2 regions of the Pedobacter sp. GR22-6 genome follow, and region 1 is predicted to be linked to the other one. Evidence: riboswitches for the same ligand, from Rfam matches in the RefSeq annotation. Region 1 holds a riboswitch; the other holds the start of a gene.

What was found. Region 1 has a riboswitch for S-adenosylmethionine ahead of WAE59_RS18000 (cysteine desulfurase family protein). Riboswitches for the same ligand answer to the same signal wherever they lie in the genome.
Region 2: another riboswitch for S-adenosylmethionine. It lies ahead of WAE59_RS05120 (O-acetylhomoserine aminocarboxypropyltransferase/cysteine synthase family protein); the one in region 1 lies ahead of WAE59_RS18000 (cysteine desulfurase family protein).

Annotation. Positions count from the first base shown of each region.
Region 1 is NZ_JBBEUC010000003.1:964,015-970,938, reverse strand. It holds gene WAE59_RS18010 (GLPGLI family protein) at 1-417, opposite strand, end outside; gene WAE59_RS18005 (hypothetical protein) at 509-763, opposite strand; gene WAE59_RS18000 (cysteine desulfurase family protein) at 933-2,090, opposite strand; SAM riboswitch class I at 2,137-2,232, opposite strand; gene WAE59_RS17995 (sterol desaturase family protein) at 2,502-3,725, shown strand; gene WAE59_RS17990 (glycoside hydrolase family 35 protein) at 3,796-5,643, opposite strand; gene WAE59_RS17985 (RagB/SusD family nutrient uptake outer membrane protein) at 5,719-6,924, opposite strand, start outside.
Region 2 is NZ_JBBEUC010000001.1:1,101,510-1,108,433, forward strand. It holds gene WAE59_RS05110 (homoserine dehydrogenase) at 1-170, opposite strand, end outside; gene WAE59_RS05115 (homoserine O-acetyltransferase family protein) at 179-1,237, opposite strand; gene WAE59_RS05120 (O-acetylhomoserine aminocarboxypropyltransferase/cysteine synthase family protein) at 1,264-2,571, opposite strand; SAM riboswitch class I at 2,799-2,911, opposite strand; gene WAE59_RS05125 (trans-sulfuration enzyme family protein) at 3,080-4,198, opposite strand; gene WAE59_RS05130 (hypothetical protein) at 4,316-4,804, shown strand; gene WAE59_RS05135 (DUF2911 domain-containing protein) at 4,905-5,423, shown strand; gene mqnE (aminofutalosine synthase MqnE) at 5,583-6,776, shown strand; gene WAE59_RS05145 (histidine phosphatase family protein) at 6,776-6,924, shown strand, end outside.

The DNA of each region.
Region 1 (6,924 bases):
ACAGTTGTAGTTCAGTATCTTTTTTTGTTCTTTGCTGATCTTCCATTTGAAATTTGACAGCGTATCGCTGATCAGGTAAAACTTAACAGCGATATCATCACCAAGGAGGAGCTTTTTGGTTTTGGTGTCTTTGTAGACAAAGCGCTTTTTTGTGGGGTTGACCACCATTGTTTCCGTAATGCTGTTGTCACCATCGGCGACCTTGGTATTTGCAACCTGCTTCGGCAAATTGAGTTCCAGGGATTGTCCGCCTGAAAAATACACGATGGAGTTGACGATGCGGGGCTGACTGAGCATGCCGTCGTCAATAGTGAGGCTGTAGTTTAGGGTTCCTTTTACTTGCGCCTGCATTGCTGAAGCCTGACAAAATAAGGCGAAAAGGAAAAATAACCGGATAGTGGCGTTAGGTAAAGACATAGGTAGATGTTCGTTTAATTTTGCGGAATGGGCTTTGCAAAAACAAGGCCGTTCTGCGGTGATATTGCAGAACAGGCCTTAATAAATGATGCTAATGCGTAAACCAGCGGATATAATCCGGCGTTACTTCTTCGATTTGAGCCTGGGCCTCGGCAATTGCTTCACGGCAGGTAGGGCCATAAACGACGCGGCTGATCTTTAAAGCCACAGAACCGTCTGAATTTAAAAACACACGTGAGTACACTGCTGTACAGGTAAATTTGCCTTCGGCCTTTGCAGGAACTAAGTTTGCGAAAAGACCGGCGCTGGACAGCGACAGCGCTAAAAATAACATTGCTTTTTTCATGGTTGTAGGGTTGAAAATTAATGGGTTAATTAATGCTTTGTTTCAATTCACAACATAAAATTCAACTTCCTGTTTCTGAAAAGGAGCGGGTTCTGTTAAGCGCCTGAGGATTTTGATTAAGCGCAGGACTTGCGCAGAAATTCGTAGCCTGCTAATGGTTCGCACCAGCTTAGCATATCGTACTCATTTCTTTCAATGCCGTATTCACATACAGTCCGGAAAGCAGGTCTACTGTATATTCCAGCTCTTCTTCGGTGGTATATCTACTAAAAGAAAACCTGATATTTGTCAGCCCGGCCGATACACCTAAAGCAGACAGTACGTGTGAATTGGATTTGGCAGAACAGGCACTGCCGCCTGAAGCATAAATTTCATGTTGGTCTAAAAAGCTGAGGACATCCTGTCCTGAATCAGCCAGCGGGAGTGCCACATTCAAAACGTTGTTGAGGCTCAATTTTTTTCTTGCCGAATTGCCGTTGAACCTGATTCCGGGAATTTTGCTAATGAGGTTATTGATCATTTTTTCTTTAAGTTCAGAAAGGTGTTGTTGATGGTTTGCCTGGTTGGCATAGGACAGGCTGAGTGCTTTGGCCATACCGACAATACCGCTGACATTTTCAGTGCCGCTGCGAAGTCCCCGTTCCTGTGCACCGCCGTGGAGAAAAGGAGTCAGCGCTTTGGGATCTCTGGCATATAGAAAGCCTACACCCTTTGGCCCGTGAAACTTGTGAGCAGAAGCTACTAAAAAATCTGCGGGGAGCGTTTGTGTATCGTATTGATATTGACAGATCGACTGAACAGTATCGCTGTGGAAAATTGCGCCGGCGCTTTTACACAACGCTCCGACTTGTTGGATGTCGATCAGATTACCCAATTCATTGTTGGCATGCATCAGTGACACCAAAGCCTTTTCGTTGGCAGCAAGCAATTGCTCAAGATGAGAAAGCGATAAAGTACCATTGTCATCGTGTTTAAGGAAAACAACCCGGATCTCCCCTCTTTGCTCCAGATACTTTAGCGTATTGAGTACAGCGTGGTGTTCAAATTTCGAACTGATCACGAGTTTAATTCCTTTTGAACGAACGGTGGAAATGATTGCTGTATTGTCGGCTTCAGTACCGCCAGAGGTGAACACTATATTTTCCGGTGCAGCATTCAGCAAATCTGCGATGGTCCGGCGCGATGCCTCTATTGCCGTTCTGGCTGCCCGGCCTGCAGCATGCGAAGATGAGGGATTACCATAAGATTCAAACAAATAAGGTTCCATTTCCTGGAATACTGTACTGTCTAGTTGAGTGGTAGCGGCATTGTCTAAGTAAATTTTCATATTCTAAATTTTTGTTACTTACACATCCAGCCTGCTGAAGGAATGAATCTTATCTTACCGCATTGCGGAAGGAGTTAGCACCTTGTAAATACAGGTTGCTAAGACGTCACAGGGCCTTTCCCTCAGTCTTTCTGGATAAGTAAATAGGTGAATGAACGATAATCATCATTGCATATGATGATGCAAATATAATAATAACTACCAATTTAGTATATATTATTTTATAATTAATTACCTCAAGCGTACAACACCAACTTAAAAGCTAAAAAAATAGATATAAAAGCAGCAATAGACTGAAACAAAGAGTAACCTGGAATCTGAATAAAGACTACCATTTTAATAGTATTTACTTATATTTGATCACAAACCCTGGACATTTAACAGGTTTAAACATCACTAACCCCATTGAAAATGATAGAAAATTTCAACTATTTGGCATTTGCCATTCCTGCGTTTTTTGTCTTTCTGTTTTTAGAATACAGGATAGCCTTAAAGCTGAAAAAGCAACATCTGTTCAAGTATGAAAGTTCTATATCTAACCTCAGCATTGGCATTGCGGAGCGCATGCTTAACCTTTTTATCACTGCAAGCTGCTACAGTCTTTTTGTATGGGTCTATGAGCATTACGCCCTATTCAAGATACCCAATACCTGGTGGGTATGGGTATTGTTGATCCTGGTCACGGATCTGGTTTGGTACTGGTACCACCGGCTAGGGCATGAAGTCAATATCTTATGGGCCGCACATATCGTTCACCACCAAAGTGAAGAATTTAATTTTACCGTTTCGGCAAGGATCACCGTTTTCCAGGCTTTGATCAGAAATATTTTCTGGTGTCTGATCCCGCTGATGGGCTTTCATCCTGTAATGGTGATGAGCATACTGGTCGTACATGGCGCATATTCTTTCTTTACCCATACACAATTGATCAAAAACATGGGTTGGCTGGAATACATCCTGGTGAGCCCCTCGATTCATGGCATTCACCATGCCAGTGATGAAAAATATCTGGACAAGAACTACGGAGATGTATTTGTGTTTTGGGACAAGCTTTTCGGGACTTTTCAAAAGGAAGAAGAAGCACCAAAATATGGCCTGACACATCCAGTAAACAGCTATAGTTTTTTATGGCAGCACTTTCATTATTACCTGGAAATTATTGCGGCCTGTAAAAAAGAACAAGGCCTGCTGGCAAAACTCAGGGTAGTATTTGGACATCCGGCCACTATGGACCAGGACATCCGGCCTTCTCTGGAAAAGAGATTCCTTCAGCGACGGGCCTCGCCTGCATACCGTTTCAAATTTAAAGCCTACCTGAATGCACAGATCCTGATCAGCGTACTCCTGCTGTTTTTCTTTACTGGAACCTATGCATTCTTGCAGGTGCCTGATAAATGTTTTGTGGTAGGATTTATTCTGCTCACACTGATCAATTGCGGGGCATTGATGGAACAGCGGAAATGGATTTATTATATCGAATATGGTCGACTGCTGATTTTGTTTTCCTATATGTTCTGGAAAGCTGGACATATTGAACTCGTTATCCTATGGATGATCCTGATGTACCTGCTTGAACAGGTTTTCCGGTTGCGGGCCCTATACCTTCAGTATGTACTGCGATACGACAGGCTATAAAAACCAAAGCCCCAACAGCGATCAGTCCGATCATGTTGAGGCCAATGGTAATCTAACCAAATTGTCTTTATTACTTTTCTTCGTTTTTGATGCTGTCTAATATGGGCTTCGCGAGGCTACTTAAGGTTTTTTGTTCGGGCTTGTTCAGTTCCAGGACCACAATTTCATTTTTCCCTCTCTTCAGCCATTCTGCAGGCAGGTAAAGCGTTTGCTGCGGGCCAATCTCCCAGTACCTGCCGAGGTTCTTTCCATTGACCCAGACCATCCCCTTGCCCCATTTGCGCATGTCGAGATAGGTATCTGCAACCTGATTCAGGTTAAAGTTCCCTTTTTTTAGTACAGGGGTACCATCGGCCTGAGCGGCAGATTTAAATTTCAGGCTTTGCACTTCAGTAAAAGGAAATTTAAACATGTCCCAATTCTGAATTTCAGTTCCCGCGAAGCTGACATATTCCGTAATGCCCTTTTTGTTTTTTAAAAGATTAGGACCAAAATTGACCCTTCCTAAATTTTCTACCAGGATGTCAAGTGTTACTTTTCCCGCCGGAAGTGTCAGTGAAAGACTGTCCTGGGCATTTCGGCGGTCTAAAGTACCCACTCGCTTTCCATTGACCATGATGATGGCGTAATCCCTCAATGCTTTGATTTTCAGCACACCGGTTTTACCCCCTTGCAGTGTACTGCGGTACCAGACAAATCCATAAGCCTGGTTTAGGTCTTCAAAGGTCAGGGGTTTTTCATGCTTAGTGGGAGCAGACAGCAGATCTGCCAGCCTGACCGCAGCTTGAAACTGTATCTCGGGAATGACCATTGAAGGCTTAGCAGCGGGCACTTCAGGTAGCGTTTGTCCCGCAGCGAGATTGCGCTGGATTACAGCTCTGAACTGCATGAATTTATCAGTAGCATTTCCGGCTTCATCCAAAGGTGCGTCATAGTCGTAACTGCTGATCTGCGGTTCATAAGGTGTGGTGTCTTTATCATTGGCTCCGTTCATAAAATCACGGGTACTACCTCCATGGAACATATACATATTGATGGACATACCTGCCTTGAGTACCGCATCCAGTTTAGCCGTATACTTATCGGCCGGTACGGTATGGTGTGGAGTCACCCACCAGTCGAACCATGCCGGATACCATTCTGCAATAAAGAATGGCCCTTTTCCAGCATTCAATGCTTTTATTTTGCTTTTTACGATGGCAGGATCATCTTGTCCATTGATGGCTGGGAGCAAGCCCGGCAAATGACCATCGCTGAGGTCTTTTTCCGGATCGCAGGTGTACAACAAGCCATCAAAGCCCGCATCTATAAACATTTTTTTATTGATGGCCAGGTATTCTTTATCATTGCTATAGGAACCATATTCGTTTTCTACCTGCACCATGAGGATATTCCCACCATGGTTGATCTGCAAGGGCGCCAATTGCTTTCCGACCGCCTTAATATAAGTTTCATATTCTTTGAGGTACTGGCTTTCTTTGCTGCGCACCACCAATCCTTTTTCATTTTGCAGCCAGTAAGGATAACCGCCAAATTCCCATTCCGCACAAACGTAAGGGCTCGGTCTAAGAATCACCCAAAGTCCTTCTTCTTTGGCGATCCTGACGAATTCAGCAATGTCATTATTGCCACTAAAATCAAATTTGTTTTTTTCTGGTTCATGTAAATTCCAGAATACATAGGTTCCGATAGTATTGAGCCCCATCGCTTTGGCCATTTGCATGCGTTGCCTCCAGGCTTCCCTGGGTACCCGGGGGTAGTGAATTTCGCCAGAGATGATCTGGAAAGGTTTGTTATCCAGCAGGAAGGTGCTATCGCCCAAGGCAAAAGTATGTTTTTGAGCTTTCGTCTCCTCTGCTTTTCCAAGCAACACTAAAACCATTGTGCTGACCAGGATTATATTATTTAATAATTTCATTTGTGTGTGGGTATAGTTAATTAGCAATAGGTTTTATAAAAAAGGCTTAGCTATTGTCAGCTAAGCCTTTGCCTATTAATAAAATGGATTTTGGTCTAACTGATTACCAGAGGCTAAAATTTCAGCTCTCGGAATCGGCAACCAATAATGTTTCGTTTCGAATTTACGGCCGTCAAGGGCTACTGATGGCGTATAAGTAAATGTACCATTGGCATTTTTAGTGATGGTAACACCGCCAGCAGGAACATTTTCCGTCACATTGGCGATCATCCACCTGCGCACATCATAGAATCTATGCTCTTCAAAGGCAAGTTCAACCTGACGCTCGCGTCTGATGGCTAGGCGCATGTCATCCTTGTTCATACCTGCCACCAATCCTGGCATCTCTACACTCGGTCTTGAACGTACCAGATTGACGGCTGTACGCGCACTTAACGTAGAACCAGCAGGGACGACATCGGCACCGTAGGCCTCATTTGCTGCTTCTGCAAAATTCAATAATATCTCTGCATACCTGATGTAGTTCCAAGGTTGGAAACCTGCATTTCCCCAAGGATTTTCAATCGGATAGGCATCATTAAGAAACTTTTTCATGTAGTAACCGGTTTTAGTAGTATTCCAGTTGTCTTTACCATCTCTACTGTCCCGTCCGCCAGGTACAAATGTCTCTATATTGCGCTCACGGTAGCTAGCTCCATTATATAAGATGCTTGCGTAAAATCTAGGATCACGGTTTGCATAAGGTTCCGCAGCGTTATATAGTGGATTACTAATGTTGGCTGGCAGTCCATTGGTTAATAAATAAGCGTCAACAAGATTTTGCATGGGTGTATTTCCAGCCCACCCGCTATAACCATTTGGGCTATTAGCTATTTCTAGATGAACATGGCCTGCATCCCTAGTATAATAGCGCGCGAAAATTGATTCGTTATTGTTGTTAGTTAAGAACAAATTTCTATATCCACCACTGTATAAGCTGTACTTATTTAAAGATATGACTGCTTGAGCGGCAGTGACAGCTGATTCCCAGGTTCCCGCGGCATATAACGGACTTGCTGCATAAAGAAGCAATCTTGATTTTAGCGCTAAAGCGGCTCCTTTAGTCGCACGCCCAAGTATCCATCCTCCATCGTTATTTGCAGGCAGTTTTGCCGCTGCCTCATCGAACTGTGCGACAGCATAATCAATTCCCTCTTTAATCGTAGCACGTTTAAAAAGCGTAGGGTCCTGTAAATTGTCTGTCAAGCCCAATACCCTATCTCCCATCAAGACCATTTTGCC
Region 2 (6,924 bases), on a different contig from region 1:
TCATCATGGTCGGTAGTAAAGAGCTGTGCATCCAGACTACGTTTCTTTTCCGGGTTTTTAATAGCTATTTTAACGATTTCAAGGTTCAGGTCTTGTCCGCGAATGATGTCATGCAGGCCTTGCCCGACTACACCAAAACCAAATAAACCGATCTTAAGTTTCTTACTCATCTTAAAAATTATGCTGTTTTATGTAATTTGATTATCTTTTTGTTGCTGCTTTCCTTGAGGAAAGTGCCAATGATGTTGGTTAATGTGTCCGTTTCTATCAGAAAGCCATCATGACCATATGCAGACTTGATGCTTTTAAAGGAAGCATCAGGTATGTTTTTTGCCAGGAACTCCTGTTCCGACAGTGGAAAAAGCACGTCGTTTTCTACACCAATCACTAAGGTCGTGGCTTTAATAGCACCAAGGGCATCTGTGATACTCCCTCTGTTCCTGCCGACATTGTGGCTGTCCATGGCCTTGGTCAGGTAATAGTAACTATAGGCATTGAACCGCTTACAAAGCTTTTCGCCCTGATAGTTCTGGTAGGAAGAAGCCCGGAATCCCCCTGTTTTATCGTTGACACTTTCCAATTGTGTGGCTACATAGGCATCATACGTTCTGTATGAAAGTAATGCGATGCTTCTGGCTACCTTTAATCCTTTGGTACCACCATCACGCTGCTGCGCATAGAACGTACGATCGGCAGTAATGGCCAGTCGCTGACTTTCATTAAATGCAATTCCCCACGGAGAATGTACTGCATTAGTTGCCACCAGGATCAGGTGCTCAATAATTTTAGGATCAATGATCGCCCATTCTACAGCTTGCTGACCCCCAAGTGACCCACCTATGAGTACTTTGATCTGCTCAATTCCCAGATGAGCTGCAAGCAAGCGGTGCGCCTGAACCAGGTCCCTAATCGTAAATTCAGGAAAAGCCAGGTAATACGGTTGCCCTGTAGTAGGATTTTGGCTGAGTGGGTTGGTACTTCCATAATGAGAACCCACAACATTCGCGCAAATGATAAAATGCTCTTCAGGATTAAACAACGCATTGTGGCCAAACAATCCTTTCCACCAGTCCAGCACGTCAGCATTTGCTGTCAAGGCATGACATGCCCAGATGACGTTATCTTTCTTAGCATTAAGCTTGCCATAAGTTTGATAGGCAAGCTCCACTTTGCGGAGCTTTTTGCCACTTTCCAGTTTGAAGAGTTTAGTATGTGTGTATGTTGTGTGCGTACTCATTAGTGATGTGGTAGCTTAATCAGCTGTTATTTTTTATTTATAGTGTTAAAAGCCTGCTCGAGATCGGCTTTGATGTCATCAATGTGTTCTATCCCGACAGAAATGCGCAACAGGTTTGGTGATACCCCGGCGGCGCTTTGTTCTGCTTCGCTGAGTTGCTGATGGGTAGTAGCAGAAGGTTGGATGATTAATGTTTTCGCGTCGCCTACATTGGCCAGGTGACTGATGAGTTTCAGGTTGTCGACCAATGCAGTAGCTTGTTCTTTGTCACCATGCAATTCAAACGAAAGCACTGCACCAAAACCATTTTGGAGGTATTTTTTAGCATTGGCATGATAAGGACTGCTTTCCAGTCCGGGATAATTCACTTTTTTCACTGCTTCGTGGTTTTCCAGCCAGGTGGCGAGGGCAAGTGCATTATCTACATGTCTTTGCACACGTAAGGATAAAGTTTCTAATCCCTGGATCAACAGAAACGAATTGAAAGGGGAGATGGCAGGGCCAAAATCCCTTAGGCCCTCTACGCGTGCGCGGATGATGAACTGAATGTTTCCAAAAGGACCATTCGCTCCAAATACATCATTGAATACAAGACCGTGGTAACCTTCAGAGGGCTCCGTAAATTGTGGAAATTTCCCATTTCCCCAGTTGTAATTTCCGCCGTCTACAATTACTCCACCGATACTGGTTCCGTGTCCGCCAATCCATTTGGTGGCCGACTGTACGACAACATGTGCGCCGTGCTCGATTGGCTTGAACAAGTATCCGGCAGCTCCAAAGGTATTGTCTACAATTAAAGGAAGATCGTGTCTGTTTGCAATGGCGGAAATTTTTTCAAAATCAGCAATGCTGAAGGCCGGATTACCGATGGTTTCTAAATAAATCGCTTTGGTATTGTGATCAATTTTGGCTTCAAAATCATTGGTGTCATCGCCATTGGCAAACTTAACTTCTATGCCCAGACGTTTGAAGGCCACTTTGAATTGATTGTAGGAACCGCCATAAAGGTGGGTGGAGGAAACGAAATTGTCGCCGGCCTGTAAGATATTATTTAAGGCAATGAATTGAGCAGCCTGGCCTGAGCCTACTGCCAGCGCAGCTACTCCACCTTCAAGTGCGGCTACGCGTTTTTCGAAGACATCCGTGGTCGGGTTCATGATCCTGGTATAGATGTTCCCGAATTCCTTTAACGCGAACAGGTTTGCACCATGCTCAGAGTTTTTGAAGCCGTAAGATGTAGTTTGGTAAATAGGAACTGCTCTGGATCCGGTTGTTGGATCAATTTCCTGGCCTGCGTGTATTTGGAGTGTCTCGAATTTATAATTTGCTGACATAAAATTTAAAGTTAGTAGAGGTTTGATACTTAGAATCAGCTAATACACAATGGTATATAGCGGTTTAGCGTATCCCGATGGTTCGGGACCTTCCAGGTCATTGATATCTAATGTAAAAGGAAGATTTTTAGATTTACCGCATGCAACAGCACATACAGTTATTCTGCCTAAGCGAACAGTAAAAATCAGAGAGATGCAGAATTCTTTGTAATGTTTTCATTTGTTTCAATTTATCTTTCCAAAAGACACCATGTCTACTGGTCAGGAATTGGCACCTTCTCCATTCGGGAGGGTTGCCAGTGGGTCAATGAGCCTGTCTCTCGCCACTTCTTTATAAATCAAACCTGTATAAGAGGGTTGACTTTGTTTAGCCTATTGCTAAAACATGATGCAAATGTATAGCTACGCATCAAAATTACCAAAATATTATTCTGATAAAATCTTAAAGTTCTGTTTTACAGTATTATAATTTTGATTTTAAGCCTTTTTAAAATAGTTTATAATTCAGTTATTGGCTCAAAGCCTGATCGATATCTGCAATCAGGTCATCTATGTGCTCCAGACCCACCGAGATCCGAATTAAATTTTGCGGCGTTTTAGTGTCGGGCCCTTCCACTGAGGCGCGGTGCTCAATTAAGCTTTCTACACCACCCAAGCTGGTCGCCTGAGCAAAAAGCTTAACTTTATTCACTACTTTCCTGGCTTCGTCTGCGCCACCTTTAACGAGTATAGACAGCATTCCTCCAAATCCGGACATCTGTTTAGAGGCAATTTCATGTTGCGGATGGCTGCTTAGCCCGGGATAAAATACTTGCGTTATCGCTGGGTGCTTTTCCAGGTGAAGCGCTAATGCCATACCGTTTAGGCAATGCCCCTGCATCCTGTAGTTTAGGGTTTTGATGCTTCTCAGTAGCAGAAAGCAATCGAAAGGTGAGGGTACTGCACCACCCACCTGTTGTATATTTCTGATTTTTTCCCAAAGCTCCGTCTTTTCAGCACTGATCAGCACTCCACCTAATACATCACTATGCCCACCGATGTATTTTGTAGAAGAATGCATCACGATATCTGCACCCAGGGCTATCGGGCTTTGAAGGCAGGGCGAGGCAAATGTACTGTCGCAGGCAAGGGTCAGTCCATGTGACTTTGCCACCTTCGCCACTGCAGCAATATCAGTGATCTTAAGGAGTGGATTGGACGGTGTTTCTATCCAGATCAACACCGTATTCGGTCTGATAAAAGCCAGAATGTTCTCGGGAATCGTAAGGTCTATGAAGTCTATTTCCAGCGTTTCTGAAAATATGTTCTGCAATTGCTTTTTGAATCCCCAATACATGTCATCAGGAGCAATGATGTGGCTTCCTGGCTTCAATGCCTGGAATAAGGCCATCCCCGCTGTATTGCCGGAAGAGAATGCGCAGGCTTCAAAACCATTTTCCAGTTCAGCGAGTACCTTTTCCAGTGAGGAACGATTGGGGTTACTGACCCTGCTGTACATGTGTCCGCCAGAATAGCCACCGTCCGCATCCCGTAAAAATGTCGTAGATAGATGTATGGGCGATGTCACATCATTCGTAGCTGTTTCAGATAAATTTCCTGCATGGATAGCGATTGTTTCCGGCTTCATTATTACGGGTTTAAATGTAAAATTTAGGGGCTAGTGCGACAAAGTTAAAAGTATAAAGGAAATCTGTGATGGTTTTGGCAAGATTTATGTAATTGAAATCACAAATAAAGAATTGATATGAAAAGAATATTCCTGATAGCAGCCATTTTATGCAGTTCATTGATGGTTTTGCAAAGTTGTTCTCCGAAAGCTGGTACTACTGTGGCTTTAAAGAGGGGAAATGTGACTGGTAACTGGGTGTTGAATGACATTACTTTTGAAGGTTTGCCTCAGTCGGCTGTAAAATCTTTGTTTGATGATGGGCCGTATACCTGCTTCGTAGGTAGTACCTGGAACCTCACCAATAGCGGTAATGGTAGTTATACCTTGGCCGGAGGTGCATCATGTGCCGCAAAAACGCAGACTATTTTCTGGTCTGCCAGTCCAGCTGATCAGACTTTTCAATTTAAAAAGATCTTTGAAGGGGACAAAGCAAAAAATGTAACCTCGGGTTACCGATTGGTATTGTCTTCAACAGATGGCAATAACATGGTCATTAAATCCCCGGTGGAATATGGAAGTAATCCTGCTTACATCGTGCTGAATTTCACGAAAGCAGCAAAATAATTTGGTTTAGTTTGGTTAGAAAAAAGGGGCTCAAGGATTTGAGTCCCTTTTTTATTGATGCCAAATAATTGTTTATCTTAGTACAAAAAAACAATACATTATGAAAAGACTATTCATCCTCACACTGGTTGCAGGTATATTCGCTGCATCTACCGTAAATGCACAGGAAGATAAGAGTAAGAGACCCAGTCCACCAGCGGTGGCGAAAGAAACCATTAAATCAGGAGCCACGTTGACCATTGATTACAGTCAGCCTTCACTGAAAGGAAGGAAAATAGGTACAGAGCTTGCTCCTTACGGCAAAGTATGGCGTACCGGCGCGAATGAAGCAACGACTTTTAAAGTCGACAAAGCGGTAAAGGTGGAGGGTAAACCACTTCCGGCCGGAACATATTCTTTGCATTCCATCCCAACGGAAAAAGAATGGACGATCATATTTAACAAAACAGCAGATCAATGGGGTTCTTACAAATACACCGAAGCAGACGATGCCCTGCGTGTTGTCGTAAAACCAGGAAAAGCCCCGGCAACAACTGAAAAAATGACATTCACCATCGATAAATCCGGAAAAGTAACCCTGCTTTGGGGAGATATCGCTGTGCCTTTCACAGTAAAGTAAATTCAAGGAAATTAAGGGAGCCTGTTGCATTTGCAACAGGCTTTTTTTTGTGCTTTTTATCAGGAGAAATGGTCTTTGACAGAAGGCTGACAGGTAAAAAGGCTTGAAAACCCTGTTTCTGTCGATTTTAATCTTACTTTTGTTCATTATACTCTATAGATGGATACTACTTCAAAACTAGCGTTAATTATAAATGATCCGGATCTACCTCAGACACACCGTGATATAGCGCAAAAAGTACAAAACCAGCAGCGGATCACATTTGAAGAAGGTGTATACCTTTACGAAAAAGGAGAACTGGCCTATCTTGGTGTTCTGGCAAATTACATCCGGGAAAGAAGGCATGGTGACAATACCTATTTTAACCGCAACTTTCATCTGGAACCCACAAATCTTTGTGTATATGATTGTAAATTCTGTTCGTACTCCCGCCTGATCAAGCAAAAGGCAGAGGGATGGGAGCTGACGATGGAGGAGATGCTGGACATCGTTAAAAAATATGACAATGAGCCGGTTACAGAAGTGCATATCGTAGGTGGTGTATTGCCTCAGTACGACCTTTCTTTTTATGCGGCGTTATTTTCTGCGATCAAAAAACACAGGCCTGAACTTCATGTAAAAGCCCTTACGCCTGTAGAATATCACTATATTTTCAAGAAGGCGAAAATAGATTATGCGGCAGGAATGAAGCTCATGAAGGAAGCAGGACTCGAGTCGATGCCTGGAGGAGGAGCAGAGATTTTCCATCCTGAAGTCCGCGAGGTCATAGCCAAAGATAAATGTACCGCTGAGCAATGGCTGGCAATCCATGAGGAATGGCATAAACTGGGTATGCGCTCTAACGCTACTATGCTCTATGGCCATATTGAGAAATTCGAACACCGCGTAGATCACATGGAACAATTGCGTCAGTTGCAAGACCGTACTGGTGGTTTCCAGACCTTTATTCCGCTCAAATTTAGAAATCAGCATAACCAAATGGATCAGGTGCCGGAAGTTTCCGTCATTGAAGACCTGAGGAACTATGCGATATCCAGGATATATATGGATAATTTTGACCATATAAAGGCCTACTGGGCAATGATCAGCAGACAGACTGCACAGTTGTCACTCAACTTTGGTGTTGACGATATCGACGGTACATTGGATGATACGACTAAAATCTATTCCATGGCGGGAGCGGAAGAACAAACCCCGGTCATGAGTACCCAGGAAGTAGCCGAGTTGATCAAACAGGTAAAGAGGAAGCCGATTGAGCGTGATACCCTATACAATGTCATTACGGATTATACCGACGTTGTATTTGAAAATGAAAAGAAACCACAATATTATAAACTTCCCGTAGTCAATTAATGGATAAAGAACTTTATATCATCAGACATGGTGAAACAGAACTCAATAAATTAGGCATTGTACAGGGACGAGGTGTAAACAGCGACCTTAATGATACCGGGAGGGCTCAGGCGGCTTCATTTTTTGCACGTTATAAAGATGTCCCTTT